Regions from separate parts of the Pseudaeromonas pectinilytica genome, predicted to be linked through region 1. Evidence: riboswitches for the same ligand, from Rfam matches in the RefSeq annotation. Region 1 holds a riboswitch; the other holds the start of a gene.

Region 1 (16,220 bases):
TTACGAAAACAACGTCAGCGGCACGCTCGTCCTGCTGCAGGCCATGCGTCGGGCCAACGTCAAGAATTTCATCTTCAGCTCCTCCGCCACCGTGTATGGCGATCCGCAACAGGTGCCGATCACCGAGGATTCACCAACTCTGCAGGCCACCAATCCCTATGGCCAGAGCAAGCTGATGGTCGAATTGATGGTCAAGGATTTTGCCCGTGCCGCGCCCGACTGGTCGCTGACCCTGCTGCGCTACTTCAACCCGGTTGGCGCCCATCCGAGTGGCACCATGGGTGAAGACCCGCAAGGGATCCCCAACAACCTGATGCCCTTCATCGCCCAGGTGGCCGTGGGTCGCCGCGAGCAACTCTCGGTGTTCGGTGGCGACTACTCGACGCCGGATGGCACCGGTGTACGCGATTACATCCATGTCATGGACTTAGCAGATGGTCACGTTGCGGCCCTCAAAACCCAGCAGGATAAGCCCGGTGTGCATATCTTCAATCTGGGGACCGGTGTCGGTTACAGCGTGCTGGAGATGGTGGCCGCGTTTTCTCGTGCCTGTGGCCGCGACCTGCCCTACATCATAGCCCCGCGCCGCGCGGGCGATATCGCCCAGTGCTGGGCCGATCCCGCCAAAGCCCGTCAGGAGCTGGGCTGGCAAGCCAGCCGCACCCTGGATGATATGACCGCCGATACCTGGCGCTGGCAGTCCCAGAATCCGAATGGTTATCCCGACGCCTGATAACCCTAAGTTCGCCCAGTTCAAGTTCAGTAAAAGGAAAGTTGTATGTTGTTCGAACCAACCGATCACCCGCATCGTCGTTATAACCCGCTCAAAGGCGAGTGGGTTCTGGTTTCACCGCATCGTGCCAAGCGCCCCTGGCAGGGACAGCAGGACGAGCCGGATCGTACCGTGCGTCAGCCCCATGATCCGACCTGTTTCCTGTGTGCCGGTAATACCCGGGTCACCGGTGATGTAAACCACGACTATCCGGGTACCTTTGTCTTCACCAATGATTTTGCCGCCCTGATGGTCGATACCCCGGAAGCGCCGCAGAATCCGGATCCGCTGTTCACGCTGCAAAGTGCCCGTGGCACCAGCCGAGTGATCTGCTTCTCCCCGGATCACAGCAAGACCTTGCCCGAACTGTCGATCCCGGCACTGACCGCCGTGGTCGATACCTGGTGTGAACAGACCAGCGAGCTGGGCCAGGAGTATCCCTGGATCCAGGTATTCGAGAACAAGGGCAGCATGATGGGTTGCTCCAATCCCCATCCCCACGGCCAGATCTGGGCCAACAGCTTCCTGCCCAACGAAGCCGCCGCGGAGGATCGCACCCAGCGCGCCTACTTTGCCGAACAGGGCTCCCCGCTGCTGCTGGATTACGTGCAGCGTGAGATGGCCGATGGCAGCCGCACCGTGGTGGAAACCGAATTCTGGTTGGCCGTAGTCCCCTACTGGGCGGCATGGCCGTTCGAAACCCTGCTGTTGCCAAAATTTGCCGTCAAGCAGTTACCCGAACTGACCGAAGCCCAGCGCATCGATCTGGCGTTGGCGATGAAGAAGCTGACCAGCCGCTATGACAACCTGTTCCAGTGCTCCTTCCCCTATTCGATGGGCTGGCATGGCGCCCCCTTCAATGGCGAAGAGAACCCGCACTGGCAGTTGCATGCCCACTTCTATCCGCCCCTGTTGCGCTCTGCCAGTGTGCGCAAGTTCATGGTCGGTTACGAGATGCTGGCCGAGACCCAGCGCGATTTGACCGCCGAACAAGCCGCCGAGCGCCTGCGCGCCGTCAGCGATATCCATTTCCGTGAACAAATTTGAGGTTGCCATGAGTATCCAGTCCCTACAGCAGATGACCCAGTCCGTGTTTCAGCAGGTGTTCGGCTATATGCCAAGCCTGGATATCCAGGCCCCGGGCCGGGTAAACCTGATCGGTGAACACACCGACTACAACGATGGTTTCGTACTGCCGTGCGCCATCGACTACCAGACCGTGATCAGCGCATCCCCCCGTCAGGGCTCTATGGTGCGTGTGGTAGCAGCCGACTATCAGAACCAGCAGGACGAATTTGACCTGAGCGGCCCTATCGAGCCGCATCCGGAGTACCTGTGGGCCAACTATGTGCGCGGTGTGGTCAAATACCTGCAAGAGCGTGGCTTTTCCCTGGGCGGCGCCGATCTGGTGATCACCGGTAACGTGCCGCAAGGCGCCGGTCTGAGCTCTTCCGCCTCCCTGGAAGTCGCCGTCGGTCAAGCCTTCAAGGCTCTGAACCATCTGGAGATCAGCCAGGCCGATATCGCCCTGAATGGCCAGCAAGCCGAGAACCAGTTTGTCGGCTGTAACTGCGGCATCATGGACCAATTTATCTCCGCCTTGGGTCAAGCCGGTCATGCCCTGCTCATCGACTGCCGCAGCCTGGAAACCCGCGCCGTGGCCATGCCCGCCGGTGTGGATGTGGTGATCGTCAACTCCAACGTTCGTCGCGGTCTGGTGGATAGCGAGTACAACACCCGTCGCCAACAGTGCGAAGCAGCCGCGGCTCACTTCGGCGTCAAAGCGCTGCGGGATCTGACCCTGGCCCAGTTTGAAGAGCGTGCTCATGAGCTGGATCCTGTGGTTGCCCAACGTGCCCGTCATGTCATCACCGAAAATGCCCGCACGCTGGAAGCGGCCGATGTACTGGCCCGCGGTGATCTGACCCGGATGGCGGTGCTGATGGCCGAATCCCATGCCTCAATGCGCGATGATTTCGCCATTACCGTGCCGCCTATCGATACCCTGGTGAACCTGATCAAGGAACAGCTGGGCACCCAGGGTGGTGTGCGGATGACCGGTGGCGGCTTCGGCGGTTGCATCGTGGCCCTGGTACCTTCGGCCATGACCGCCTCGGTCTGCGCCGTGATCGAAGAGCGCTATCCGCAAGCCACTGGCCTGCAACCGACCATCTATATCTGCCAACCTTCGGCTGGTGCCGGTAGCATTTGAGGTCCCGATGAACACTCAACCCTGCCCAGCAAGCAGCTATGCGGATGAGCCCCGGCTCATCCGTCTGGAAAATGGCAATGGTATGCAGATCACCCTGATGGATTGGGGCGCAACCTGGCTCTCCTGCCAGGTTCCCCTCGCCTCGGGTGAACGTCGGGAAGTGTTGCTCGGCTGCGCGCAACCCGAAGATTACCGCCACCAGCAAGCCTATCTCGGTGCCATGATCGGCCGCTACGCCAACCGGATTGCCCGTGGACACCTGCCCTATCCGGGTGGCGATCGTCAACTGGCCACCAATCAGGCTGGCAACCAGCTCCATGGCGGCCCGGGAGGATTCGACAAGCTGCGTTGGCAGGTGCTGGAACAATCAGCGCAACAGGTGCGCTTCGGTTTGATCTCCGCCGCAGGGGATCAGGGTTTTCCGGGTGAGCTGACGGTGGAAGTGAGCTATCGTCTGGGTGAGGACAACAGCGTCACCCTCCAGATGCGGGCCCATACCGACACCCTGACGCCGGTCAATCTGACCAACCATGCCTACTTCAATCTGGATGGCACCAAGAGCGATGTCCGTCAGCACACACTGCGTCTGCGGGCTGGCTTTATGGTGCCCACCGATGGCAACGGCATCCCGCTCGGCCCTCTGGCGCTGGTCGATGGCACCTCGTTCAATTTCAATCAGCCCAAGCGGCTAGACGCTGATTTTCTGGCGGATGAGCAGCAGCAAGGGGCCAAGGGCTACGACCATAGCTATCTGCTGGATAGAACACCGAGCAATGGCAATCAGGCCGCCGCCGAGCTGATATCCGCCGATGGTCAGCTCAGCCTGCAGCTTGCGACCAGCTTGCCCGGATTACAGCTCTATACGGGTAACTATCTGGCGGGAACTCCCAGCCGGGATGGAGGCGAATATAGCGACTACGCCGGTGTGGCACTGGAGCCCCAGTTCCTGCCGGATAGCCCCCATCATCCGGAGTGGCCGCAACCCGGTTGCTGGCTGGAACCGGGTCAGCCGTTTGAGCACCATATCCGCTATCAATTCAGCTGAGGTGCTGTCACGCTCACAGGGCCGATTCCGGCCCTGTTTCTTTTAATGCTTGTTCCCGCTCAGGAGTTGCCATGACCTCCCCCTACCAAGCTTGTGATCAGCGTTACCAGCAACAACCCTATCGTCGCAGTGGCCAGCATGGCTTGCATCTGCCCGCCATCGCCCTGGGTCTGTGGCACAACTTTGGCGGCGTCAACAGCGAGGAGTCCTGTCGCGCGCTGCTGCGGCGCGCCTTCGATCAGGGCATTACCCATTTCGATCTGGCCAATAACTACGGCCCGCCGCCCGGCAGTGCCGAGTCCATGTTCGGCACCCTGCTGCTGCAGGATTTCCTGCCCTATCGGGATGAGCTCATCATCTCCAGCAAGGCGGGTTACGTGATGTGGGATGGTCCCTATGGCGATGGCGGCTCCAGCAAGTATCTGTTTGCCAGCCTGCATCAGAGCCTCAAGCGCACCAGGCTCGACTACTTCGATATCTTCTATCACCACAGACCTGACCCCAATACGCCGCTGGAAGAGACCATGGCGGCCCTGGCGCTGATGGTACGCCAGGGCAAGGCGCTGTATGTCGGCCTCTCCAACTATCCGGCCGAGCTCGCCAGTCGTGCCGCCGCCTTGCTGCGCGATCTGGGCACCCCGTGCCTCATCAACCAGCTGAAGTACTCCATGCTCGAACGCAGCATAGAGCCACAGACCTTACCGGCCTGCAGCGCAGCCGGCATGGGCTGTATCGCCTTCTCGCCATTGGCGGGCGGCCTGCTCAGCGACCGCTATCTCAATGGCATACCGGCCGATTCACGGGCTGCCAGCGCCAGTCCCTTCCTGAAACCGGAGCAGATTACCCCCGAGCGTCTAGCCTTGCTGCAACAGCTCAATACGATTGCTCAGCAACGCGGTCAGAAGCTGTCGCAGATGGCCTTGCAGTGGGTCCTGCGGGATCCCGCCGTCACCTCGGCACTGATTGGTGCCAGCCGAATCAGCCAGATTGATGATGCAGTCGCCGCCGTGCAAGGGCCCGCACTGGATGCCGACACCCTGGCGCGTATCGAACAACTGCTGAGCGCCTGACGCCCGCTCGAACATCCGGCCGGAGCCGCGCTTGCGGTTCCGGCTTGCCATCCCTCACTCACGCAATCAGGGCTCAGCCCCCATAAATCGCTGAATCACGAGCGGTTTATCGTCCATTCATTGATTTGTCGCCACCGGCTCGGTCACAATCAGCCGCAGTGGCCGACGAGTGCCATCCTGTTGCGATGACTGGTTTTTATAGGGAGTGTTGGTTTATGAGTGCAAATCCACCGGTCAAACACCTGTGGCCCAATTTCTGGCGTCTACTCAAGCCCTATTGGGTGTCGAAAGAGGGGCGTAAAGGCTGGGTTCTGTTGTTGCTCATCCTGGTTCTGACGGGTGGCAGCGTCTATCTCGCCAAAGCATTTAACAGTTGGTACAACGACTTCTATAACTCGATGCAGAACTACGATCTGCCCGGATTCCAAAAATCCTTGCTGCTGTTTTGTGGTCTGGCGACCCTGCACGTGGTGGTCTCGGTGTACCTCTCCTACTTTCGGCAAATGCTCAGCATCAATTGGCGACGCTGGCTGACCGACCACATCATGGAAACCTGGCTGGACAAAGCCAACTACTATCGCTTGCAACTCACGGATACCAAGACCGATAACCCGGATCAACGGATCGCCGAGGATATCAGTCTGTTCGTTGCCAATACTCTGGGATTGTCCCTGGGCATACTGACCGATTTAGCCATGCTGGTCACCTTCGTCACCGTGTTGTGGACGCTCTCCACGCCGCTGGATTTTCAACTACTCGGCCATGCTATTCATCTTCCGCAAGGCTATATGGTCTGGATGACGCTGGCATACGCCATCATGGGTACCTTTTTAACCTTCGTGATTGGTCGTCCGCTGGTGAAGCTGAACTTCAATCAACAAATGTATGAGGCCGATTTCCGTTTCTCCCTCATTCGGTTGCGGGAAAATGCCGAGTCCATAGCCCTGTACAAAGGTGAGGAAGAAGAAGGCAAACTGCTGGGTGGCCGCTTCAGTCATGTGGTTGGCAACTACTTCCAACTGATGCGCCGACAAAAAAAATTGGGCTTTTTCACCTTTGGTTACAACCAGGCAGCCGTCATCTTCCCCTTTATTGTCGGTGCCCCCAGCTACTTTGCTAAAGTGATCCAACTCGGTGGGCTGATCCAGATTTCATCCGCGTTTGGCCGCGTGCAAGATTCACTGTCCACGCTGATCAATAACTTCGTTGGATTGGCGGAGTGGAAGGCGGTGGTGGATCGTCTATCCAGCTTCCAGCAAGGACTGGCTCATACCCAGAGTTTGCCGAGTATCCAGCCCGAACGTGTGGGTGAGCAGCTGCGACTGCATGATCTGGCCGTCAACCACCCGCTGAACGGCGCCCTGATGCAGGCCGCTAACTGGCAGCTGAACCCGGGGGAGTCCCTGCTGATCCAAGGCCCATCCGGCTGTGGCAAGTCCACCCTGCTGCGCACCCTGGCGGGCTTGTGGCCCTTTGCTCAAGGCAGCGTCGATTACCCGGCACAAGGTACCGTGCTGTTTTTGAGTCAACGCCCCTACCTGCCGCTGGGTACCCTGCGGGAAGCCCTGTGTTACCCGCTTGCACCGCAAAGTAACGAGGTACTGCTGCCGCTGCTGGAGCAGGTGGGCCTCGCCAACATGGCGGCGCGGCTGGATGACGAGGCGCTGTGGTCCCATATCCTGAGTGTCGGTGAGCAGCAGCGCATCGCCTTTGCCCGCGCCTTGCTGGTCAAACCGGCCCTGCTGTTTATGGATGAGGCCAGCTCGGCACTGGATGAAAGCAGCGAAGCAACTCTCTATGCCCTGCTCAAGGCCCAACTGCCCCAGACCATTCTGGTGAGTGTCGGCCATCGCAGCACCTTGCAGCCGTTCCATAGCCGTCTGCTCCGCTGGCAAGAGGGCGGTCACTGGCAATTGGCCTGAGACGTTCACTAGGATGGCAGGCCTGTCATAACCCGTGGAAGCTGACGCTGAGTCAGCTTCCTTATTGGTTGACCCAGAAGGTTTGATGAACCAGGAGACTCCGGCTTGAATGCAGCACCCCGCACCTACGGTGTTACCCTTTGCCTGCTGCTCACCCTGTTGACCAGCCTCGCCAGTGAAGCCCGACAACTGAGTTTCAGCCGCGATGGCCTGACGCTGAACTATCGCTGGCAACCACCCGCCAGCAGGGCACAAGGAGCAGCGCAGACTCAGGAGCCGCAGAGTAAAGAGACACAGAGCCTTAGCCTGACCTTGCCAGAGCAGAGCGAGTTGCGCTTTTTTAGTGCCTGGCGTCCCGATGCGGCGCGCCGCACCCTCTACACCCGGTTACTGCGCAGTGCCCGCCAGCAGTGGCCCGAGGTGCGTTTCGAACTGAAACGCCAGGATCCCTGGAGTCTGGCCATTCATACCCCTGATCCGGCCCAGTTGGCCGAGGTACAGCAGTGGCTGGCGAAAGAAGAGAAAACAGAGTTCGATAACCTGCTCAAGGAGAACTATCTGATCGCCACCCAGGATCCGCTCGGACAGGCAGGTATCAAACCGGATCATGTCCGCATCATAGATACCAGCAGCAGTGAGCTGGGGGATGTGGCGGAGGCTTTATTACAAGCCGCCGGCGGCGAACAGGTCGAGCCGCGGCAGTTGCTGAACTATCTGCTGGCGTTTGTGCAGTCCATTCCCTACGACCGTCTGCAAAGCAGCGGCGGACAACGAGGGACCGGTTATCTCCTGCCCAGGCAGGTGTTGGAAAATAATAGCGGCGACTGCGACAGCAAGGTGGCGCTGCTCGCCAGCCTGTGGCGCTACCTGAAACCCGAGATCCCCCAGGTGCTACTGTTTGTACCCGACCATGCCCTGCTGGGCATAGCACTGCCAGCCCAAGGCCAGGACGAGACGCTGGTCGCTGGGGGCTATGCACTGTTATTGCTGGAACCTACGGGTCCGGCCGAATTACCGGCCGGACAGATCGGCGAGCAGAGTCGACTCTATATCAAGACCGGCCGCTACATGGCCGAGCCGGTTCAGGCCACCGAGACAAACTCGACACCGAGCCGGTAAATCGGCTCATGGGGGGTCGCCCGGATCACCCGGGCTTGCGCCTGGAACGGCGGCAGCAAATTGCTGCTGGTCGCCAGACTGACCAGCAGTTCGTCCCCTTCGCGGATCCCGTCCTCCTCCACCTCGATGGACATGCCATTGGCACTGAGATCACGACAGATCCCGGCCAACCGACGGCCGCCATGGATGACTGTCACCGGCGCATCAACCACCATGCGCATGAATGTTCGTCTTTCCTTACTATGGTCTGTCAGCACAGAGCCTCCTTATTGACACCATCAGCCGCCTTTGGCTGGTATTGTTCACAAAACGTTAATAGAATGAGGCCGTTTTCAAACGGGGTGCGGGCGTCCGCTGAGATCATACCCGCGAACCTGATCCAGGTAACACTGGCGGAGGAATTTGAGACGACATCGCAACCCTCCTCACGGAGAGGCGCAGATGGGACGCCTGCCGACACACATCACAAGGAGTCTCGACGTGCGCTCTCTACTCTTACTCTCCACCCTGCTCGCTACTACCACCGTCATGGCCAGCGAACCGCTGACCATCTATACCTATGACTCTTTTGCTTCGGATTGGGGTCCTGGCCCGAAAATCAAACAAGCCTTCGAAAAACAGTGTGGTTGCCAGATCAATTTTGTGCCACTCGAAGACGGCGTGGCGATACTTAACCGGCTGAAATTAGAGGGGAAGCACACAAAAGCGGACCTGGTCATCGGCATGGATGAATCCATGCTGCCCGAAGCCCGTCGCAGCCAGCTGTTTGCCCCGCATCAAGTTGATATGACTCCGCTCGCACTTCCCGGCGGCTGGCAAGACGACACCTTTCTGCCGTTTGACTATGGCTACTTTGCCTTCGTCTACGATGGCGACAAATTGAAAAATCCGCCCAAGAGCCTGAACGAGCTGGCCAGCCGCCCCGATCTGAAGATCATCTATGAAGATCCGCGCACCAGCACCCCAGGCCAGGGCTTGCTGTTGTGGGTCAAGCAGACTCAGGGTGAGCAGGCCGCAGCGTACTGGCAACAACTGGCCAAGAAGACGGTCACCGTCACCAAGGGCTGGAGCGAAGCCTACGGCATGTTCCTCAAGGGCGAAGCGGATCTGGTGCTCTCCTATACCACCTCGCCGGCCTACCATCGTCTGGCCGAACAGAAGCAGAACTATCATGCTGCCCTGTTCGAAGAGGGCCACTATCGCCAGGTGGAGGTTGCCGCCCAGCTCAAGAGTGCCCATCAGCCGGAACTCGCCGCCCGCTTTATGAAATTCATGCTCAGTGATGAGTTCCAGAGCCTGATCCCGACCGGCAACTGGATGTACCCGGTGACCAAGGTCGCCTTGCCTGCTGGCTTCAACCAGAACGAAACCCCGGCCAAGACGCTGAACTTCACCGAAGCCGAGATCGCAACGGGCCGCAAAGCCTGGCTGCAAGAGTGGCGCGGCGCCGTGAGTCAGTAATGGTTTCCGGTCGAGCAGCATGAATCCACCCCTAGTCCATAAAGCCTGGTGGTTATCCGGCGCCGTGGCATTGCTACTGCTAGGCGTCTGCGGGCTAGGCCCCTTGTTGGCCTTGCTGCATGAGGGGGGGCTCGGTGCGGCCCCCTTATGGCAGGATGCCTACCTGCGGCATGTGGTGCAGTTCAGTGTGCTGCAGGCCGGACTCTCCACCCTGTTGAGTCTGGGCTTGGCGATTCCGGTGGCGCGAGCCCTGCACCGGCGCCACTTTCCAGGGCGCGGTCTGCTATTGCGGCTGTTCGGTATATCCCTGGTCTTGCCGGTCATCATAGCCCTGTTCGGGCTGGTCGCCGTGCATGGCCAACAGGGGTGGCTGCCACGACTGCTGGCGAGTGCCGGCATCCAGACCGGCTCCTATCTGTATGGGCTCGGCGGCATTTTGCTGGCCCATCTGTTCTTCAACATGCCACTGGCGGCGCGCTGGTTGCTGTTTGCCCTTGAGGCTGTGCCCGCCGAGAACTGGCGTTTGGCCAGCCAGTTGGGCATGAAATCGGGTGCCCTATGGCGATTGCTGGAGTGGCCCGCCCTGCGCGGACAGCTGGCACCACTGGCCAGCCTGATCTTTGTGCTCTGCTTTTCCAGCTTCACTACCGTGATGGCTCTGGGTGGCGGCCCGGGCGCTACCACCCTGGAGGTCGCCGTCTACCAGGCGCTGCGCTTTGATTTCGAGCTGGATACTGCCGCCCAACTGGCGCTCTGGCACCTGCTGTTGTGTGGTGCGGCGCTGGCTCTCCACCACCAGTTGGCCGCACCAACGCCGGGTCAGCAGCACAGATCCCTTCGGGCAAGCCGCCCCGATACCCAGCACTGGTTGGGGCTCGCTGTCGATTGCTTCTGGTTGAGCCTGGCCCTGCTGCTGTTTATCCCACCGCTGCTGGCCATCGTCAGCTCCGGGCTCAAACCGCAGCTGTGGCAGGCGCTGACCTCACGCCAACTCTGGGCCTCACTGCTCACCTCGCTGCAAATAGGATTGGGCGCCAGCCTGCTGGCTTGCGCGCTCAGTTTGGGGCTACTGTTCAGCAGTCGGCATCTGCGGCAACGGCTTGGCCGTCCCCATGCCGCCACCCTGCTGGAATCCTCAGGCTCGCTGATCCTGTTGATCCCGACCTCAGTGCTGAGCACTGGCCTGTTCATCCTCTTGCTGCCGGTGGCCGACGTGTTCGGCCTGGGGTTCTGGCTGGTGATGTTGCTCAATGGTCTCGCCTGTTTGCCCTACACGGTGCGCACCCTGCAACCGGCGCTGCAACAAGCGGTCGTGCGCTACGATCGTCTGGCCATGAGTCTCGGACTTCAAGGCTGGAGTCGCTGGCGCTATCTGGAGTGGCCCCTGTTACGTGACGCATTGGGTCGCGCCATGGCGCTGGCCGCCATCTTCTCGTTGGGGGATCTGGGAGCCGTGGCCATGTTTGGCAGCGATGAATTACAGACCCTGCCCTGGTTGCTGTTTCAACAGCTGGGCAGCTATCGGCTGGATGATGCCGCCGCCACCGCCTTGTTATTATTACTGCTTTGCACCGGTCTGCTGTGGCTGGTCGAGCGCGGATTTGGAGATCCCCGATGAGCGCACACTCCGAGACTATTCCGGCTCTGGTTGCGGCCCCAGAACCTGCGACACCCGAACCTGCGACAAAAGAAACGACCGACCTCGCCCTGCACTGTCAGGATCTGGCGTTGAGCCGCGACGGCGAGCGATTCTGCTTCAGTTTCGATCTGTACCCCGGCGAGCTACTGGTGCTGGTTGGCCCAAGCGGCGCCGGCAAGAGTACCCTGCTCGACTTGCTCGGCGGCTTTATCAGCGCCGACAGCGGAGCGCTACTCTGGCAACAACAACCCTTGCAGTCGCTGCCCCCGGCCGAGCGCCCATTCACCACTCTGTTCCAGAGCCACAATCTGTTCGACCATCTGAGCGTGCAGCAGAATATCGGTTTGGGCGTGCGCCCTGATTTACGTCTCAGTGCCGGGCAGTGGCAACAGGTGCATGCGGCAGCCGAGCGTCTGGGGTTGAGCGAACTCCTCTCCCGTCTGCCCACCCAGCTCTCCGGCGGGCAACAACAACGGGTTGCCCTGGCGCGATCTCTAGTGCGGCAACGGCCCTTCTTGCTGCTGGATGAACCCTTCTCGGCACTGGATCCGGCGCTGCGCCACGAGATGTTGAAGGAAGTGCAGCAACTGGCCCATCAGCAACAGATTGGCATATTGCTGATCTCTCACCATCCGGAAGAGGCACGCCAAGTCGCCGATCGGATTGCCCTGTTGCAAGAGGGAGAGATCCGCTTTTGTGGCGCTGTCAGTGAACTGGATAATGCAACCAATAACGACATGGCCCGCTATTTGGGGCGGGCCATGTCGACAACACAGGAATAAAATGCAGGGATAAGACTAGAGATTCTCTTCGGCAAACGAGGCCAGTCGACTACGCACCACACCGTTGAGATAGATGTTGGCGCTGCCATCGAAATCCTTGAAGCGTTCGACGATATAGGTCAACCCCGAGGTGACAGGGCTCAGATAGGTGGAATCAATCTGCGCCAGGTTCCCCGAACAGACCAGCTTGGTCCCCTCACCGCAGCGGGTGATGATGGTCTTGAGCTGGGACGGCGTCAGGTTCTGGCACTCATCGAGCAGCACGAAGGTATTCTGCAGACTGCGGCCACGCATGAAGTTGACCGATTTGAACTGAATGTTGGCCTTATCCATGATGTACTGCAGCGAGCTCTCTTTGCTGACATCGTGTTTGTGCAGCACCTCCAGAGTGTCCGTCACCGCCGCCAGCCAGGGCAACATCTTCTCCTCTTCGGTACCGGGCAAGAAGCCGATGCTCTCGGCAATCTCCGGCGTGTTGCGGGTGACGATAATGCGCTCGAAGATGCCACGTTCAATCACCAGCTCCAATGCCGCCGCCATCGCCAGCAAGGTCTTGCCGCTCCCGGCCGGTCCAGTCAGGATCACCAGATCCAGCGTCGGATCCAGCAAGGCATCCAGTGCCATGGCCTGGAATATGTTCTTCGGGTTTACCCCCCAGGCGTGACGCCCCATCAAGCGTTCACGGCCGATATCCTTGATCTGCAACCGTCCGCCTTCACGGCCATGTACGCGCCCGGCAAAGCTGTCCGAATCATCGATCAGATACTGATTGATATGGGTGTTGCTCACCAGCGTCTCATTCACCCAGTGGAATACATCCCGCCCGCTGGAGATGCTCTCGCATTCACCCACCTGATCCCAGAATTGCCCGTCGATCTTCTGGAAACCCTTGGCCAGCAGACGAATATCATCGATCAGCTGATCGGTACGGTAATCTTCAACCCGCTTGAGCCCGGCCCCTTTGGCCTTGAGCCGCATATTGATATCTTTGGTAACCAGCACCACGGTGCGGCCAGGAAACTTCTTCTGCAAAAATAGGGCAGCATTGATGATGCGGTTGTCATTCTCCTTATTGGTGAAGACTTCCTCCCCTTCCGGCAGATGATGGTCGGCAAAGATGGCGAGACGTCCGGTACAGTTCTCTCCCACCCGATTGCCCAGATAGATGCCTTCGGCTATCTGCTCCGGTGTGGCATCGCGGAACACGTCTTCCATGGTCCGGATCGCCACCCGTGCTTCGCGGCTGACATCCTTTTGGCGATCCTTGATGTTGTCGAGCTCTTCGAGCACCGTCATCGGCACTATGACGTCGTGTTCTTGAAAGGAGTAAATGGCGAGGGGTTCGTGCAGCAGAACATTAGTATCGAGAACGTATAATTTACGATCGTCGCTCTCCATAGGCAGCCTCCTTGGATGGCTAGGTTATCCGGTTGATGACACACACATGTCAGTTAAAGCACAACCAGATGACAGGTCTATGACTCCACCCTACGCCCCCGTTCACAAAGCTGCAACACAGCATCCGCAGTTTGAGTTGTCGCTCGCGTTTCATCGCTAATTCCCGGTAAGCACTCGGGACGGTGGCTTGTCCGACAGTCCCCCGCCAAAACCGGTTGCCGCCCGCGCCTGCAGCAGCAAATCTCACTTCCATGCGGAAGGTAAACTTCCGCATGGAACATACAACTACGGAAACAAATTTCATCGCTATTTTATTCGACAAAATAAACCATGGGGATAAAATACGACCAACATTATTCGGGCTCTGTGCTCAGAAGCCTGCCTGGGTCTGCCACCTCATCGAGAAGAATTTATGTCTGTTATCCCCATGAAGCTGGCCATCGATGATGGCTCCACCAATGTCAAAGTCAGCTGGATTGAACAGGGCACGCTAAAGACCATAGTGTCGCCCAACTCGTTCCGCAAAGACTGGAAAAGCGCCGCTCTACTCAAGGGACAGAAGGTGTTCAACTACACCATAGGCACCACCAAATATACCTATGACGCCACCTCGGATAAGGCGTTATCCACCACCCATATCGAGTACCAGTACGACGATCTGAATCTGCTCTCCGTGCACCATGCCCTGTTGCAGACCGGCATGACCCCTTGCCCGGTCCATATCGTCGTCACCCTGCCGATCACCGAGTATTACAACCCGGATGATTGCCAGAAGAACGAGTCCAAGATCGAGGCCAAGCGCCGGAATCTGATGCGCGACATCAGTCTGAACAAGGGCGAACTATTCCAGATTGTCGATGTCGATGTCATGCCGGAGAGCCTGCCGGCGGCGCTGTCCCATCTGCTGAACGCCAACTGCAATGAATTTACCAAATCCCTGGTCATCGACTGCGGCGGCACCACCCTGGATATGGGCGCCGTAGTCGGCGAGTTTGACGATGTCTCGGCCATCTACGGCAACAACGAGATCGGCGTCTCTATGGTGACGGATGCGGCGCGCAAAGCGCTGGCCGCCGCCGACAGCGATTCCAGCTATCTGGTGGCCAATGAGCTGATCAAGCGCCGTCACGATATGGCGTTCGTACAGAGCGTGGTCAACGATGAAGCCAAGATCCCCGGCATCCTGACCAAGATCGAAACCAAGATCCGCGAGTTAGGGGATCAGGTTGCTTATGAGGCCAAGAAGTTTGCCAAGAATCCGAACCGTGTCTATCTGGTCGGCGGTGGCGCCTCCCTGATTGCCGATGCCATTCGTTCAGCCTATACCACGCTCGGTGATCGGGTCGTGTTGCTGGATAACCCGCAGAGTGCGCTGTCCCGGGAGATCTGCCTCTATCATGCCGATGAAGCCGCCCACGCGGTCAGCTCGCCGGTGCTGCTCGAGGTGGGTGATGAGTAATGGGGTGGCCAGAAAACTGAATCTGGCCCTCTACCTCAACCCGGAGACTTCGGAAGCCGATCGCTTTGCGGTCGGAGCCCTGCGCGAGTGGTACGACAAGGCAAAGCGCAGCCATACCGATCGCACCTCGTTGGAGATGGTGGTTCGGCTGTTTCATCGCGACATCTATCTGGCCGGACTCTACATCCATCTGCTCAACCCTCGACTCAGCCGTAGCCTGTCGGTGGCACTGGACAGCGAAAATCTGACCGCCACCGCCTTCTGGCGCCAGTTGCATGCCTGTGGTTTGAGTGACGATGGCAGTGAGGCCAGTACCGCCGAAGAAGCACTGTTTTCACCATCCCAACTGACCCAGTTGCAACAGCTGCTGGCCGAGCAAAATGCCCATATCGTCGCGGTCCAGCAGGAGTTGCAACAATTGCGGCAGTTGGCGGACAACCAGGCGCGCCAGCTCAAACGCTTGCAGGGGCAGCCGCAGAGTTCCGCCGCTCCGGGCTCGGGGACTCAGATCAGTGAAAGCAAGGGTACGAGCTTCGAGAGTACAGACTTAAGTGAGCTGATGCCGCCGAGCGCACAGTTTAAAAAAATCAAACAAAAGGGGCTGTTTTGACAGCCCCTCTGTTGTGCCTGCTCAGTGCTAGTGGTACCGGGAATCAACGCAGCGGCTGGTCCAGGCTAATCAGCCACAAGGCGGAGCTGGCGCCCTCACCGGTGAGCGGTTTCAGGCTCAGGGTGCTGGCGACCGGCTTGCCTTCCAGCAGAAGTTTGCCACTACCATCGGTGCTGTAATCGGTGGGATCCTTGGCATCCTCGACCTTATCCTTCACCTTGACTCCGAGGCCGAAATCATTGTCGCTGGCCACGGCGATTGTCTTGGCATCGACCAGGGTTAACCCTTCCGCTTTTTCAGCACTCCAGCCCAAGGATTGCAAGTCCACCAGCAACTGTTTGCCCACCGGGACCACGCCAGCCGCCTGTAGTGCATCGGCATCGGCGTACTCCAACGCCTTGTTGGCAATCAACTGCCCACTCAAGTCCGTAGCCTTGGCCAGATCCAGACGATAGATGCGGTTGTGCATCTGCTTGTCTTTATCCTTGCCCTGCTCGATCACCAGCAGGGTCTGCTCATCAACCGCCACCAGATCCCCAATCTTGGCATCCTTGTTTTTCTTGTAGAAACCGGATTCCAGCGGATAAGCCAGCATGCGGGTTTTGCCGGTTTGCGGATCCAACTCCAGCAGGCGGATAAAGGTAGCCGACTTGGCGGTCTTCCCGTCGATATCCAGGGTGCTTTGCACGGCTGCGATGATCTTGCCCGATGGCAGACGCGCTATCCCTTCA
Region 2 (16,220 bases), on a different contig from region 1:
AGAGCAACCCGATCCCCTTTCTGCAATTTCAATTTGTGCTGTAGATAGGCGGCAAAAGCTCTGGATTGTTGCTCTAGGCCACGGTACGTCAGAGTCTGCCCCATATTGAGATAGGCCGGCAGATCGCCATATTGTGCGGCAGACGCCTCAAACATCTCCACCAACGAGGGATAGATGTCAGGATTGATCTCGGCCGGAACTCCTGCGGGATAACGCTTCAGCCAAAACTTTTCCACGATGTACTCCTGCTCTTCTTCATCGCCCAGAGGTGAATTAAACACATGTTTAACTCCTGCACTAAGGCTAGTTGTTAATCAGCTGTTAACAAGCAACGCGAGCGAAAATCTCTCGCCGCAAAAAACCGGGAATTTTACTGGGATCTGCCGGTTGGTCGATAAAATTCCGCAGAATTTCCCCAACTTTGCCGCACAAATCCGCACTTGCACGGAATTTCACCAGTCAGGGAACTTTTAGCAGACCGGCTGAAAATGTTGCTGCAGACGAGTAACCGTTTGCTGGATCAGCGGGGTGATATCGCGCAGTAACGGCACGGCCGTCTCGGCGTGTGCGAGCCGACAAGCCGACTCCAACGCAGAGGCGGCATGAAACAAGGCCATAGCACCCAAGGCACCGGCACTGCTCTTGATGGCATGTGCTGGCGCTACGGCCGCCTGCAGATCCATGGCGTTAAGCGCGGAGTCGAGCGCCTTGCCATGCACCCCGACCTCCTGAATAAATAACTCCACCACCTGCAGGAGAACTTGTGGCGTGGTTTCCTGCTGCAAGCCATCGAGTATGCTGAGCTCCAGGATCGGATAGGTGATCCAGAGTGGCGGCGATTCAGGTACTGGGTGAACAGCGAGCGGAGCCGACGCTAACCATCGGCTGACCACTTCCTGCAGTCGTTCCCGTTGCAGCGGCTTGCTCAGATAATCATTCATTCCCGCCGCCAGGCAGCTAGCTCTGTCCTGCGCAAGGGCATGAGCGGTCATCGCCACGATAGGCAGTTGCACATAGTCGGCACCCAACTGACGGATCCGCTGGGTCGCCTCCATACCATCCATTCCCGGCATCGAAATATCCATCAAGACCAGATCGAACATCTGATGTTGCACCGCAGCAATCGCCTGCGCCCCGCTCTCGGCAACGGTCACCTGACAACCCAGTTTTTCTAATAACGCACAGGCCACCATCTGATTGGTCGGACTATCTTCCACCAAGAGAATATTTCCGCCCGCAGTCGGCAGAGGCAGAGACTGGGGTGCAGTCAGAGTGCGAGAGGTCAGCACCGGGAGTACAAACCAAAAACGACTTCCCTCTCCCAGGCAGGAGCTCATCCCCAAGGAGCCCTTCATGCCATCCACTAGCCGAGCCACAATCGCAAGGCCAAGGCCAGTCCCGCCAAAGCGGCGGTTTAGACCAGAATCCAGCTGATGAAACTCCTGAAATAAACCCGCCTGATGCTCCTCGGCGATACCAATTCCGCTATCTTCCACCATGAAACGCAATTGCTGCGCTCCAGGGGCTAGAGGTTCTGGAGTCACGGTGACGCGAATGAAGCCGTGATCGGTAAACTTGAGAGCATTCGATAGCAGATTGTGCAAAATCTGCCGCAGACGGGATGGATCCGTCTCAATCACCTCCGGTAACTGTGGATCCAACTTAAACTCGAAGCTCAATCCCTTCTCGGTTGCCTGTTTGCCATATAAATCTCGCACCCCATCCAGGAGCGAGCCCAAGTGAAAGGGCTCGGGGATGAACTCCAGCTTCCCAGCTTCGATTTTTGAAAAATCCAACACATCATTGACCAATTGCAGTAACGCCTGCCCTCCCGAGCAGATGCCGTTGAGCAGGCGATGCTGGTGATCGCTGAGCTGGGTTTCAGCCAGGAGTTCGGAGAGGTTGAGTACCGCATTGAGGGGGGTCCGGATCTCATGGCTCATGGTAGCCAGAAAATAACTTTTCGCCTTATTCGCCGATTCAGCCTCGTCTCGCGCCTTGGCCATGGCATGTTTGGCAATCCGGAGCGAGTCATATTGCTCGCAGGCCTGGATGGCGAAAGCCAGCTTATCCACCAGCGGGCCGACCTCCATATACAACGGATAGGCAAACGCATTGCTACGCCCTAACAGGAGAATGCCGGTTTCTTTGAGGCGCCAGGCATAGTAAAGATGCTGTTCAGCTTGCTCCATGAGCGGGATGGCAAATGCCTGACCCGAGGTATGCAAGTCGATGGCCTTGGCCATGGCCTGATGCAAACCACGGTTGCGCATAGCCGCATGGGGCAATATGCATTTGGGGGTGAAGAAACCACATTCTCCATCCTGCAAAAGGACGGCCGCCGTACAACAACCCAAACCACGGACAAAGATAGGTAAACACTCCCGCAGCATGTCTCCCAGATCAAGGCTGATGCCAATCGACATCGCGATCTCGTGCAGAACTTCCTGTTCGATCAGACTGGTATTGGCCATGTTCAGAGCAACCCCACAACCGATGTCTTGTTAAACAACTCCAGATAATCTTGACCGCTGTTGGCGATCTCTCCCAAAGTCAGCGCCCCCATCATCGGCAACCCACTCTGACGCACCGCCGCCATTTCTTGTGAAAAATCAGCCCCTAAAAACAGGGAGCGAGAGACACAATTGACAAATAGCATGGCTCCGGGGCTGGCATGACCAAATGATGCCGATGCCAGCTCACTGGCTTGGCGTGCAGCCTGGATCAGCTCTGCAGCTTTACCATGCATCACATGCACATAGGCGCCTCGCCGTACCTCGCCGACACATAACAGGCTGCCGTCAAGACACTGCACCGGATCCCGGATCACCATCTCCTGACCCAGTTTGGCAATACCAAACGGGTAGGCTTTGGCCAGATCACGAAAACTGGATCCCGCGAACGAGGCTCCGGCATGGGACTCAACCACCTGCCGATACACCTCGAACGCCGGTATCCAATCCAGAGAGATAATCCGATTACCATCAGCTTCAGTAACCTTGAAAGCCCCGGAGATCGGTTGCCAACCATGAGCCACCCCAACACCGCTATGACAACGCGCCAGAGCAAGAACAGCCGCATTCTGCAGCACTCCCAATGGCGTTATGACACAAGGAATAGACTCAAAAGATGCGGTTCCACACCCACCGCCAATGTAATTGAGCTCCAATCCATATTGATTGAACAGAGCCGCAATCAGTTTGTTGATCTGACTGGAACAACCGTCAACAAAGGTAAACAGCGTTTCGCGCGCGCCATCATCCAGCGACAGGGCCTCCTGCAAGGAAGCTTCCAGGCTCTCCTGATGCAAATCCTCAAGAACCGCCCAACGAACCTCACAGCTCAGCCCCAGCATCACGGCTCCGGTGCCATACTGCTCGCCTTCCCACATCACAGATGGAAATATGCCCCCAAAAATCGGCTTGTTGGCATGCTTGAGCAACGGCTCTAGGGACGAAACCGGGAATGTATTCCCGGAGGCGACCATGAGCAAAATACCATTCACATCCGACCTGGCTAGCAGGCTGCGAAGATGGTGCTCTATGTCGGCTAAAGAATCTTCAGCTACACACGCGATCTGCATAACCACTCCTTGCACTGACTCATTCATAGCCTCAGATCATCCCCATGTGGACTAACTCATGCCCATGTTATTGTTTCACCCATAGTCGACAATCCCGCCACTAAACCTTGTCATTTTTCAGACAGGATCACATCTGGCCGCAGGATTTGATGAGCACACCCCAATCTGCGATTCGCGATCTGTCACTGCAATTTGCAATTTGCAGCGGCGTCCACTCCGCCACTCTTGCATCCGAAATCGTTATCCCTCTGAAATATAACTATTAATTTCACCATTCCATCTTGGCATCATTCCTGCCTAACCCTGTCTACCCCGCTTCATCACTAGCGGGATTGGGGGCACATATGAAACAAAAACGAGATCTGATTATTATCGCTACCGATTGGCTCAGTTGCCCAGCTTCCAGCCGGGAGCTGTTTTTACGCCTAGCCAAGAATCGCAAGGTATTATGGGTTGCAACCCGTGCCGGATCCGAGACTGCACCATCCCCCATCTACCATCTGAATCTTCGCTCGCCATTCGGCAGCGACATCTCTTGGTTGCAGGGGCTGCGTCAATTCTGGCTGGCGAAGCAAATTCGCGATACTCAGCACTACCTGAACATGCATGCCCCTGTGTTGGTATTTTTAAATCCGGATGCCAACCGTCTGGCAGAAAATCTGGGGATTCAATCGATCGTCTATTATCGGGATGAATACTCGCTCCCCCAGCCGGATGACGATTCGGCGCAGTGGCTTGAAACGCAACTGATAGCCAAAGCCAGTCTGCTGATTGCCCCCTCCCGGCAACAGGCGGCCAAGTTACCCGCCTACAAGACGGTGTTGCTAGATCATGAAAACAAGACCTCCTGGCAATCTCGTCCTCGTGACCTGCCCAAGGGACGCCCCATCATCGGTTTTCATGGCCCCTTGTCGGAACAACTGGACTGGGAATTACTGGAAAGCGCCGCTAAACGCCGTCCCGACTGGTATTGGGTGTTGATCGGCCCCCGTCAGAGTCCGCAACTGGATCGCCTGTTGCAGCAACGTAACGTGTTCTGGCTCGGAGAAAAGAGTGTCGAACAGTTGCCAGCTTATCTGCAACACTGGCAAGTCACCTTATTGCCTTACCACAACACAGCAGAAATTTGCCAATGTCCTCCCTTGCAACTGGAGTGGGCCTTGCGCAGTGATACTCCTTTAGTCGTGACGGCTCATTTTAAGGGGCTTCCGTGTTTCAAACCCTTGCTCAGCCGGATCAATACCATGCATGAGCTGTGCGAATTACTCCCTATAGTCGGAGGGCCGCCACCCCATCCTTCGCATGCCCCGGTGATGCCGCCTATTGGCTCGGGTCTGGAACAAAGGCGCAGCTCACCCCCAGGATCTTGTACGAAACATTGGGACGCCGATGAATTGGGCTTGCTCCTCGATAGCATGCAATGACAAGGGCTGATTGCCCTCGTCCGGTTAATGCTCCTCTGACTCCCATGCCAGTCGTTTGCGATAGATGGTCGAGGGACTCAACTCCAGCAGGCTAGCAGCCTGGGGGATGTTGCCCCCGCATTGGTTAATCGCATGTTCGATAGTCTCTTTTTCCACCAACCACATGGGGCGGATCGGTGAGTCTGCGACGGGTAACTCAGCGGGAGCTTCCCGTGTGAAACGCTCACTGGGGATCCATTGATTCAAGGGTGGCGGTAGCATGCCCGGTTGCACCACATCCCCTTCATGCAACACGACAATATTGCGCACCACATTCTGCAACTGTCGAACATTGCCCGGCCACGCATAGCCGAGCAGTATGGATTCAGCTTCATGACTAAAACCGGTGAAGTGCTTGCCCTCTTCGGCAGAAAACTGGCGGAGAAATTGCCGAGCAATCTGTAACACATCCTCACCCCGCTCCCGCAACGGTGGTAGCACCACCGGGATCACGTGCAAACGATAGTAGAGATCTTCACGAAAACGTCCGGCTTGCACCTCGACCAGGGGATCCCGATTGGTCGCACACACAAAGCGCACGTTCACAGTATCCAGCTTGCTACCACCAACCCGCTGATAACTCCCGGTCTGGATAAACCGCAGCAGCTTGCTTTGCAAATCCAACTCCATCTCGCAAATTTCATCTAGGAACAGGGTCCCGCCGTCCGCACGCGCCGCGGCCCCCAGCCGATCGGCGAGCGCACCGGTAAATGCCCCTTTCACATGACCGAAGATTTCGCTTTCGATCAGATCCCGCGGAATAGCGGCACAATTGAGCACCACCAGCGGCTGATCGCGGCGCGGGCTGAGCTTATGCAGAGTTTCGGCACACACCTCTTTACCGGTGCCGCTTTCCCCGGTGATAAAGACAGTGGCTTTACTCGGGGCCGCGCTTTCCAGCATATGGTAGACCCCTTGCATGGGCAGGGAGCCGCCTATAAAGCCACCGAACTCATTCCGGTCATAGTTGGCGCGATAGGTCTCGACCAGATAGGTGAGTTGCTGGTGGCGGGCCGCGTTACGCGCCGTGGTGCAGAGTCGTTTGCCATCAAATGGCTTGGTGAGAAAATCAAAGGCGCCCTGACGCATGGCATCGACCGCGATATCTACCGAGCCATGGGCTGTCACCATCACCACGGTACAGGGAATATGCCGTTCATTGATAAAGCGCAGTATCTCCATCCCCGAGATATCCGGCAGTTCCAGATCCAGCAGTACCACCTGGGGCAACTGTTTTTCCAGTTGCTCGAGAACCGGTAGTCCCTGAGCAAAATGCACCACATCAAACGGTTCACTGCGCAGATAATCCTGATACAGCAAGGCGAGTGTCAGGCTGTCTTCAACCAAAAAAATCAGGGGACGAGAAGAGGTCACGACGATGCTCCGGTCAACAGGTTGCTCTATTGGGTCTAACAGAGAGTAGGAGCAACAACAAGCAAGAGCCGCGTCTTATTCTGCTTGTGTTAATGGGATCATAGTTGGCCGTGACCTCGCCAACCGTTGTTTCATGCGGCCAGTGGCAAGCTGTAGCGATTGGTACCCACCGCGCGTTGATAGCGTAATGCCGGAAGAGTGACCCTCAGCAACGCCAAGCCATAGCCCGAGACTCGCAGCCTCGTACCCTGATGCCAGGTTCGGTAGGCCAGATGAGCGTGCCTGATGGGATCAAAGGCGCCACCGTCATCTTCCAACTCCAACCAGATGACCTTGTGTTGCCGGCACAGGACGAGATGCATTCGATGGGCTGATGGCTTGGCGTGGCGCACTACGTTGGTCATCAGCTCGCTGATGCCCAGCAGTAACTGTTGCTGGCAGTCAGGCGCCATGCCCAGAGTCACCAGCATAGTCGCCAACTCCTGGCGCAAAAAACGGATCCCCTGGAGTGTCGCGCAACCGTGGCACTGCCAGATGAGCTGCGCATCAGGATACACGCTCATACGGTACCATCCGTTATCCCCTGCTGATAATCGGTCACCGAGCCATAGCAGGGCACACTGCGGTCGATATGCAGCAGTCGCAGCAGCTCTCTGGGTTGCCCGGGTTTACACACCAGATGCAGATAACAACCGGCGTTGAGCAATCGTTTGTAGAGAAACACCAAGGCTCCGATGCCGGATGAATCAATGAAGTGCACTTGGCTCATATCGACCAGCACCTCTTCCGCGCATCCCGGCATGCGTTCCAGGATCGGCGTTAACTCTTCACAGGCCAGAGCATCAAAGTCCCCTTCCAGAGTCAGGACTTGAGTCGACTCCAAAAAGGACAGCTGGTTTTTCATGATGAACCTCCACGAGTACGCAGTCAGTCTGCGCTTTGCTTGCCAACTCCTGAGGCTATCGCAAAGGTCATGCCAGGCCCCAAAGAGCTGTTTCGGGGAATATTGATCCCCAAAAAGCCTCCGGAGAGGCTTTTTGCTGTGCAAATTGCAACACCAGGACCCTCGAGCTGCATTTTGCAACGTCAGAGCACTAAACGTCAGAGCACTAAACGTCAGAGCGCTATGAGTTATCGACTCCAGTCCCGCGCACTGGCTTCACGCCAGATCACCTCCAAGCCAGCATCGCGAATCGAACGGGCCACTCGCTGGGCAGGACGCTCGTCATGAATGGCAAATTGCTCCAACTCTTGTTGAGGGCGAACATACCCCCCCGGTTGGGTACTGGAGCCCGCGCTGACGCTGGTGATCCCCAACGGGATCACGCCATCACGAAACTCAGCCGACTCCCGGGTCGAGAGCGAGAGCTCCAACTCGGGATCCAGCAACCGCCAGGCGCAGATCAGTTGCACCAGTTGCCGATCGCTCATCGGATGTCCCGGATTGAAACCGCCGGTACAGGGACGCAATCGGGGAAACGACATCGAGTAGCGGCTGGTCCAGTAGCGTTTGCGCAGATACTCCAGATGATGGGCCAGCATCAAGGAGTCGGTGCGCCAATCAGCAAGCCCGAGCAGGGCGCCCAGCCCGATCTTGTCGATGCCAGCCGCACCGAGGCGATCCGGAGTCTCCATCCGCCAGCGCATATCCTGCTTCTTGCCCCGCAGGTGATGCTCGGCGTAGGTGGCTTGATGGTAGGTCTCCTGATACACCATGACCGCATCCAGTCCCAATTCAATCAGCTCTTGATACTCCTCCGTGGCCAGCGGTTGAACTTCCATCATCAGGTAGCTGACATAGGGTTTGACGACCGGCAACATGCGCCGGAAATAGTCCATGCCGCCCTTGGTCTCATGCTCGCCGGTGACCAGCAGTAGATTCTGATAGCCCATCTGCTGGATCACCGTGCATTCGGCACGAACTTCCTCCTCATCCAGGACTTTGCGCTTGAGTTTATTGCTCATGGAAAAACCGCAATAACTGCAGTCATTGGCGCATAGATTGGTCAAATAGAGCGGCAAATACATGCTGACGCCCTGTCCGAAGCGCTGCCGCGTCAATCGCTCCGCCTCGGCCGCCATCTGCGGCAAAAAAGGCTCGGCAGCAACCGAGATCAGCGCGGCAAAATCGGCTAGATCCCGGCGCTCGCGATACAAGGCCCGCTCGACATCCGCCGGGGTTGATTCCGTGATGGCCTGCTGCAACCCTGTCCAATCCAGCTGTTGCCAGATATCGTAAAAGCTCATCGCCACTCCTCAGCTTAAGGAAGCCAGAAAACTACTCAATGGGCTGGATGCCTCGGCCACCACGCGCCTCGACGCCAGACCCGCCTCATAGGCCAACCTTCCGGCCTCGACTGCTAGACGAAACGCCTGCGCCATCTGCTGCGGCTGGCTGGCGACGGCAATCGCGGTATTGACCAGGACCGCATCCGCCCCCAGCTCCATGGCCTCGGCCGCATGGGAAGGAGCCCCAATGCCAGCATCAACCACCACCGGAACGCCAGATTGTTCGATGATAATTTTCAGCATCTCCCGGGTGCTGAGCCCCTGATTTGAGCCAATCGCTGCCCCGAGTGGCATCACAGCCGCACACCCCACCGCCTCCAGATGCTTGCACAACACGGGATCCGCGCTGCAGTAAGGCAACACCACAAAGCCATCGGCCACCAGTTGCTCGGCGGCTTGCAGAGTGGCAAGGGGATCGGGCATCAGGTAGCGCGCATCGGGATGGATCTCCAGCTTCACCCAATTCGTCCCGAGGGCTTCACGGGCCAGATGGGCGGCATAGACAGCCTCTTTTGCCGTTCTGGCTCCGGAGGTGTTCGGCAGCAGATGTACCCCCAGTTGCGTCAAGGGCGCCAGGATCTGCTCGTCCTGTCTCTCCAGTTGAACCCGGCGCAAGGCCATGGTCACCAGCTCAGAGCCGGATGCAGCAATGGCGCTCGACATCATCTGTGCCGAGGCAAACTTACCCGTCCCGGTGAAGAGCCGGGAGCCGAATCGTCGACCGGCAATAATCAGCGGTGTTGTCCTTGATTGATCAGTCATGGTTAGCCTCCTGCGATCGCTTGGAACAGTTCAACCTCATCCTCTGGCGCAACAAGCCGTTGCGCCCAGGTTGAACGCGGTACCACCTGTTGCCCGATGGCAACGGCCACCCCCCCACGTATTGACGCGGTACAACTGCCGTCTGATTGCGCCGCCTCGGGTATTGGGGTGATATAACCCTCCTGCCGCAGTAACGTTTCCAGCGTCAGTTCCGGTTGCCAAACCCGAGGTTGGCCATTCAATACAAAGTTCATCGGCGGTACTCCATCGATTCTGTGGCTATCGGCATTGCATGGTTCTTCTTGGTGGGAGGATTCGGTGACCGACAGATCGGACAGCAGGGATCGGCCCGCAAGCCGACGCGCTGCCAACGGCCACTGAGGGCATCAATCTGCTGCAGGTGCCCGACTGCCGGGCTCGAAAGGCCGAGCAGGAATTTCATTGCCTCCAGTGCTTGCAGTGCACCGACCATACCGGCAAGCGGCCCGATAATTCCGGCACTCTGACAGTTCAAGATGGGCTCCTCCTGCAATGGATACAGGCAGTGGTAACAACCAGGATCATGCTCGTTTGCCGAGATGGCACTCGCGCGATAATCGAACAACAGCAAGGAGCCTTGCCAACCCGAGACGGCGGCACTGAGCAGCGGGATCTGCAGCTCAACGCAGCAGCGGTTGAGTAACTGGCGCGTGACCATGTTATCGGAGCAGTCCAGTACCAGATCGACGGCTTGACCATCTGGTTGTAACAGCTGCTTGCCATTTGACTCAGCAAAAGCGGTAACGGCATAACATCTGATATTCGGATTAAGCTGTGCCAGACGCTTGCGGGCAGCATTGCGTTTGGGTTGCTGCAGATCGGCAGAGGTATAGAGGATCTGGCGCTGCAGATTGCTTGTCGCCACCACATCATCATCACTCAGCCAGAGCTGGCCCACGCCACCTGCGGCCAAATAGAGGGCCGCCGGTGAGCCCAATCCCCCCAGCCCGATGATCAGCACCCGGGCTTGCCCCAGGCGTTGTTGCCCGGGCTCGCCAATTTCTGGCAGCAACATCTGCCGACCGTAGCGGCGCCAACTCATCTCATCCTGCGCTGCGAAAGGCTCTGCCGCTTGCGGCGTCCCCATCGGCGATTGCTTAGTCATGACAAGCCTCCGCGGAGCCATGGATGTGCTCTTGCTGCAGGGGCTGGTCAGGATAGCTGGCTTGTGCAGCAGTTGGTGTGGCGACGACATAGGACACAACAGCATCAGACAGAGCGGTATCCGGCGACAGAGTATCCCCTGCCCCCACCTGTGCCAGCAAGGCGCGAGTCACCGCGTGCGGATCGGCGGCCTCGGTGATCGCCGTGACCAAGGCCACTGAGCCGACGCCTGCCGCAAGTACAGACGCCACCCGAGCTTGACTGATACCGCCAATCGCCACCGTAGGAATATCCGACAAAAGCTCCGCGTAGCGGCTGAGCCGCAGCAGCCCCTGGGGTGCCGAGGGCATCTGCTTAGTGGTTGTGGGGAAAATATGGCCTAGCGCGATGTAGGAAGGGCGCAGAGCCAGGACACAGGCGATTTCATGGTAGCCATGGGTTGAGAGCCCTAACCGTAGTCCGGCACGCTGAATAGCCGCCAGATCGGCCTGTAGCAGATCCTCCTGCCCCAGATGCACGCCATAGGCACCATGCCGAATGGCCAGTTGCCAATAGTCGTTGATAAACACCTGGGCCTGATACTGCTGGCCCAAGGCGATAGCCTCCTGGATCTCCTGCTCCAATCGAGGATGGTGCGGATCCTTGATGCGCAGTTGCACGGTACGCACGCCCCAGGCCAATAATTTTTCGATCCAGACCGCTGAATCCACCACCGGATAGAGCCCTAGCCGACGCGGACATGGTGCAAATGACTCGGCCGGTAACCTGGCAATCGATGCCTCCGTCGCTGCAAAACCGAGCGGCGATACACCGCATAGTCCTAATGTTCGGGACAAGGCACTGCCCGGCAGCACTAACTGCGGAAAATACTCTCGTGTCGCAGGCCAGCCGAGATGGGCAATCGGCCCAGGCCCCTGCCCGATACCCTGGGCTGCTGCTAGCCCTTGTTGCACATAGGCGCGGGCCAGGGTGACGGCATCCACCAGCTTATAGCCCTGGGCCACCAGCGCGGCAATCGCCGAGGCGTAGCAACAGCCGGTTCCGTGCCCATGCCGGGTGTCCAGCCGTGGCAGCGCCAGCCAGAAGCTCTGCTGCTCATCGCAGAAATAATCCAGACACCAATCCCCTTGCCAGCTGGCATGCCCCCCTTTGACCAGCACCGCCTTGAGACCGCGGCGACGCAGTTGCTGCGCCGCGTCCACCAACTGCTGGGGCGACGAGATGGCAACGCCGGTCAAGCGCTCTAGCTCAGGCTGGTTGGGGGTGAGCAAATCCAGCTGCGCAAACAGCATATCCACGCTCTGAAGCAAGTCCGGGCTCGCCATGGCCTGGCCCACACTGGCGATGGCCACCGGATCATAAACCACGAACGGAGTCTTGCCGGATGTCACGTTCTGGGACGAGGTTGAGTCAACCTTGCTGGCTCGCCAATGTGCCAATCGCTTGGCAAGAACCTCCAGATGCAGGCGCGTGGGCAACAAACCAATCTTGATGCCATCGGCCGGTAGATCGGCCTCCAACGCATCGAGCTGACTGACAAAGGTTTGCATCAACACGGCGTCCACCCCGACCACCCGAGTGGAATTTTGTGCCGTGATGGCCGTAATCACCGAGCAGCCATGAACCCCCAATTGATGGCAGGTCAGCAGATCGGCCTGGATACCGGCACCCCCGCCGGAATCCGAGCCCGCAATGCTCCAGACGATCGGCCGCGGGCTCACCGGATAAGTCTCATGTGGCTTGCTCATACCTGTACCTCTGGCCCGCTTACTGGCTGAGACTGATACAGTTCGGCGCCCTGTTCACGAAACCGCGAGGCCTGTTCGGCCATGCCCGCTTGTTGCTGCTGTGCCAATTTGGCGGCTTCCAGATCCCGCACTTCCTGACTGATCTTCATCGAGCAGAATTTAGGGCCACACATGGAGCAAAAATGCGCGACCTTACCGGACTCTTGCGGCAAGTCCGCATCGTGATAGGCGCGCGCCGTCTCTGGATCCAGGGCCAGATTAAACTGATCCTCCCAACGAAACTCGAAACGCGCCTTGGACATGGCATCGTCCCGCAGGCGGGCCCCAGGGTGACCCTTGGCCAAGTCGGCGGCATGGGCGGCAATCTTGTAAGCAATCAGGCCTTGTTTGACATCCTCCTTGTTCGGCAATCCCAGGTGCTCTTTGGGCGTCACATAACAGAGCATGGCGCAGCCGAACCAGCCAATCATGGCGGCACCAATTCCGGAGGTGAAATGATCATACCCAGGGGCGATATCGGTGGTCAGCGGTCCCAGGGTATAAAATGGCGCACCGTGACAATGCTTGAGCTGCTCATCCATGTTCTCCTTGATGAGATGCATGGGCACATGACCCGGCCCTTCGATCATCACCTGAACGTCATATTCCCAAGCAATTTGGGTCAACTCCCCCAGAGTTCTGAGCTCGGAAAATTGCGCCTCATCGTTGGCATCCGCAATGGAGCCTGGCCGCAAGCCATCGCCCAGCGAGAGCGCCACATCGTACTGGGCACAGATGGCGCAGATCTCGCGGAAATGCTGATACAGGAAATTTTCCTGGTGATGGGCCAGACACCATTTGGCAACGATAGAGCCGCCCCGGGAGACGATCCCGGTAACCCGCTTGGCCGTCATCGGCACATAGGCCAGCAGCAGACCGGCGTGAATGGTGAAATAATCCACGCCCTGTTCGGCCTGTTCGATCAGGGTATCCCGCATCACCGCCCAACTGAGGTGTTCGGCGATGCCGTTGACCTTTTCCAGCGCCTGATACATGGGGACTGTGCCTATCGGCACCGGGCTATTGCGCAGTATCCATTCCCGGGTCTGATGGATATGACGCCCAGTGGACAAGTCCATCACGGTATCCGCGCCCCAGCGAGTGGACCAGACCAGTTTCTCCACCTCCTCCTCGATGGAGGAGCTCACTGCCGAATTGCCGATATTGGCGTTGATCTTGACCAGAAAATTGCGGCCAATGATCATGGGCTCGGCCTCAGGATGATTGATGTTAGCCGGAATAATGGCGCGCCCGGCCGCGACCTCGGCACGCACAAATTCGGCAGTGATCCCCTGCTCGCCAGCTGCCAGCTGTCGCTGATTTTCCCGCAGCGCAATAAACTCCATCTCCGGGGTGATGATGCCGGCTCGGGCATAATGTAACTGGGTGACACAAGCCCCCGCTCGTCCCCGGCGCAGGTCAGTTCGCCGTTGCATCACCGGAACCTGAGGCGCCAGGTTGTCTTGTTGTATCCGGGTGTAATCCGAGGTGGGTTGCGGGATGATCTCGGTATCCTGACGCTCGGCAATCCACGCTGCTCGCAGTGCCGGTAGACCCCGAGTCACATCGATGGGCTGCTCCGGATCACCATAGGCGCCCGCGGTGTCGTAGATCAACACGGGGGCATTGGGCTCATAGCGCGGCGCATCGGATGAACCACCCACCAGCGATGACGCAAGGTGGATGCGTCGCATCGGCACGCGAATATCAGCGCGCGATCCCGGCAGATAGATCCGATCCGAATTGGGGAATGTCTGACCCACTAATTGGGTAATGTAATAATGTGCCTGTTCCCGTCGGACGCGACGTGAAGGCGATGGAGAGCTGGTAGGCTCGGAAGATATAGCTCTAGAGATAGAGGTCGACATAGCAAAATTCACCTTATGAAAAGAGGGCGTGATTTGCTTGTCTGGAGTCGTGTTGGCTGGGAGTAACAATCTGTGGTGTGCAGATTTCAACCGCGGTACAGCCGGTTGCGGCAGGGAGTTATTCTGCTTGCATCCGGACATTCTGGATCACAAGAAGGCGGGAAACTCTGATGCCTTACCCTTGTATCCCTTCGCAGGTTCTAGCCTGATCAGGTTCAACGGATCCCGAATTAACGGTCTCAGCCCAGTGGGGCACTCCGACAAGATGGGCTCGAGTATGCCGTGACTGGATCAACCGACACAAGTCGGATCAGCAAGTTTTTTGCCGTTGTCCCCTATCCTCCTGCCGCCGCCCCACCATCACATCGCCATGCGATCCATCGTGGTTTGCCGATCCGCATGCCGATATACTCCCTGCTCAACGACCGTTCGTTCATCCTCAGAGAGTCCTATGAAAGCATCTTGTATCCTGCTGTTATCCTTGCTGACGAGCAGCATCAGCCACGCCGTAGTCCTGTCAGAAACCAAGCTACCGGATGGCCGCCAGATCCAGATCCATGATGATTTCACCTGGAGTTATGTCCTCACCGAGGTGTTCGCCAAATCCGCGCCGGTAACCCAGAGTCCCGGCGCAGCCAGTACGCAGACTCCGTCTGCCGTACTCACCCCGCAAGCCATCGCCGATCCAGCCATGCTCGGCACCATAGCCGCAGATGGCGTCAAATTAACTCTGCAGGATACACAACAAGGTGACGATCAGCTGGGACTGAACATTCAAGTCAGCAACCTAGCCACCGGCAGCGTGGTCAAGATCCTGGGTCGGGTCAGCTTCTACTCCCAACAAGGCCAGTTGCTCGCGCAGCATGAGGTTTCGTTCTGGCAAGCCGAATACCGGCTACCCGATACCTACCTGCGAACCCAGCAGACTCGCCCATTTCGCACGCTTTGGTTACCAATGCCTGACGGGAACCAGGCTCCGCTGATCCGCCTGGAGATAACCCGCATCGAAAGGCGCTCGTGACATAACAGATGCACAATCGCATTTATTACGTTAAATATATCAATGGATGCGACCCGGTGACTATTAGTTCCGGGTCTAACGTGATTAGCAGAAGGCTACTATCGATCTGTACTGATGCAATGTGCGCGCTCGATAGGGGGCAAAACTTCCGCGGCTTGTTGCCCTGAGCGGTAAATCCACTGACTGCGCCAAGGAGGAGCCATGAAGCTCTCTGGCCAATATTCTAGTTGCTTGACGATCTTACCCTTGTGCACCGTACTGAAGGTGATCGCTCTGGCCTGTTGGACACCGTCAGAAATAAATACATTGGTCACCACCTGATCGCCCTGTACCAACAGATTCTCGATCTTGAATTGCCAAGGACCAAACGATGGGTAATGAATATTGATCATCGCGTAATTCCACGCCCCTTGGACGACCTCTCCGGATTGGGGCCATGTGCACTCAAAGCCGTCCCCTAACCATTCCGTGGCCCCAAAAAAATCATTCATATCCATCCGCTGCCAAAATGCCAGCACCACCTCTTTGGCATCCATATTCACCTCCCCCCCATTACCAACCAGAACATTGACTGAATATATACGTTCTGAGTCCTTAGATTGTTCTCAGCTTTCACTCGAAAGTCAATGTAGCCCCCCCGAACTGGCAACATCTGACAGGTTCCACCCAGTCAGCTGCAAGCTCTGGCAGTCGACTGGATGGAAAATCAATTTTTCTTGCAAATTCAATCACAAAAAAAAGAGCGCCGGAGCGCTCGAAGGCAGATTCGAACAGAAGCCTAGTTAGCCCGGAATTGGTTGCAAACCGGATCATAGTGGTAACCGATTTCTCCCATGCGCTGCGCTAATTGCTGGCGATCAAAATTGAACATGGCCAGCAGTTCGTCCAGGCTATCGCATTCCAGACGCAGTTTTTCATTGATGATTCCGA

The links. Region 1 has a riboswitch for thiamine pyrophosphate ahead of thiB (thiamine ABC transporter substrate binding subunit). Riboswitches for the same ligand answer to the same signal wherever they lie in the genome.
Region 2: another riboswitch for thiamine pyrophosphate. It lies ahead of thiC (phosphomethylpyrimidine synthase ThiC); the one in region 1 lies ahead of thiB (thiamine ABC transporter substrate binding subunit).

What each region holds. Positions count from the first base shown of each region.
Region 1 covers NZ_BAAGVN010000359.1:42,720-58,939, reverse strand. The annotation lists gene galE (UDP-glucose 4-epimerase GalE) at 1-733, shown strand, start outside; gene galT (galactose-1-phosphate uridylyltransferase) at 779-1,819, shown strand; gene galK (galactokinase) at 1,827-2,984, shown strand; gene galM (galactose-1-epimerase) at 2,992-4,029, shown strand; gene ACYVG7_RS19775 (aldo/keto reductase) at 4,101-5,099, shown strand; gene ACYVG7_RS19770 (ABC transporter ATP-binding protein/permease) at 5,315-7,021, shown strand; gene ACYVG7_RS19765 (transglutaminase domain-containing protein) at 7,127-8,140, shown strand; gene ACYVG7_RS19760 (PilZ domain-containing protein) at 8,104-8,394, opposite strand; TPP riboswitch at 8,468-8,558, shown strand; gene thiB (thiamine ABC transporter substrate binding subunit) at 8,621-9,601, shown strand; gene thiP (thiamine/thiamine pyrophosphate ABC transporter permease) at 9,621-11,219, shown strand; gene thiQ (thiamine ABC transporter ATP-binding protein) at 11,216-12,022, shown strand; gene ACYVG7_RS19740 (PhoH family protein) at 12,038-13,420, opposite strand; gene parM (plasmid segregation protein ParM domain-containing protein) at 13,833-14,879, shown strand; gene ACYVG7_RS19730 (hypothetical protein) at 14,884-15,489, shown strand; gene ACYVG7_RS19725 (esterase-like activity of phytase family protein) at 15,533-16,220, opposite strand, start outside.
Region 2 covers NZ_BAAGVN010000360.1:125-16,344, reverse strand. The annotation lists gene fadD (long-chain-fatty-acid--CoA ligase FadD) at 1-281, opposite strand, end outside; gene ACYVG7_RS19900 (response regulator) at 471-2,474, opposite strand; gene ACYVG7_RS19895 (FIST signal transduction protein) at 2,477-3,583, opposite strand; gene ACYVG7_RS19890 (glycosyltransferase family protein) at 3,928-5,007, shown strand; gene ACYVG7_RS19885 (sigma-54-dependent transcriptional regulator) at 5,032-6,420, opposite strand; gene ACYVG7_RS19880 (ATP-binding protein) at 6,552-6,983, opposite strand; gene ACYVG7_RS19875 (STAS domain-containing protein) at 6,980-7,324, opposite strand; gene thiH (2-iminoacetate synthase ThiH) at 7,552-8,667, opposite strand; gene ACYVG7_RS19865 (thiazole synthase) at 8,677-9,471, opposite strand; gene thiS (sulfur carrier protein ThiS) at 9,474-9,725, opposite strand; gene ACYVG7_RS19855 (HesA/MoeB/ThiF family protein) at 9,722-10,615, opposite strand; gene thiE (thiamine phosphate synthase) at 10,608-12,362, opposite strand; gene thiC (phosphomethylpyrimidine synthase ThiC) at 12,359-14,269, opposite strand; TPP riboswitch at 14,438-14,539, opposite strand; gene ACYVG7_RS19840 (DUF3157 family protein) at 14,721-15,290, shown strand; gene ACYVG7_RS19835 (nuclear transport factor 2-like protein) at 15,389-15,826, opposite strand; gene ACYVG7_RS19830 (DUF4250 domain-containing protein) at 16,069-16,220, opposite strand, start outside.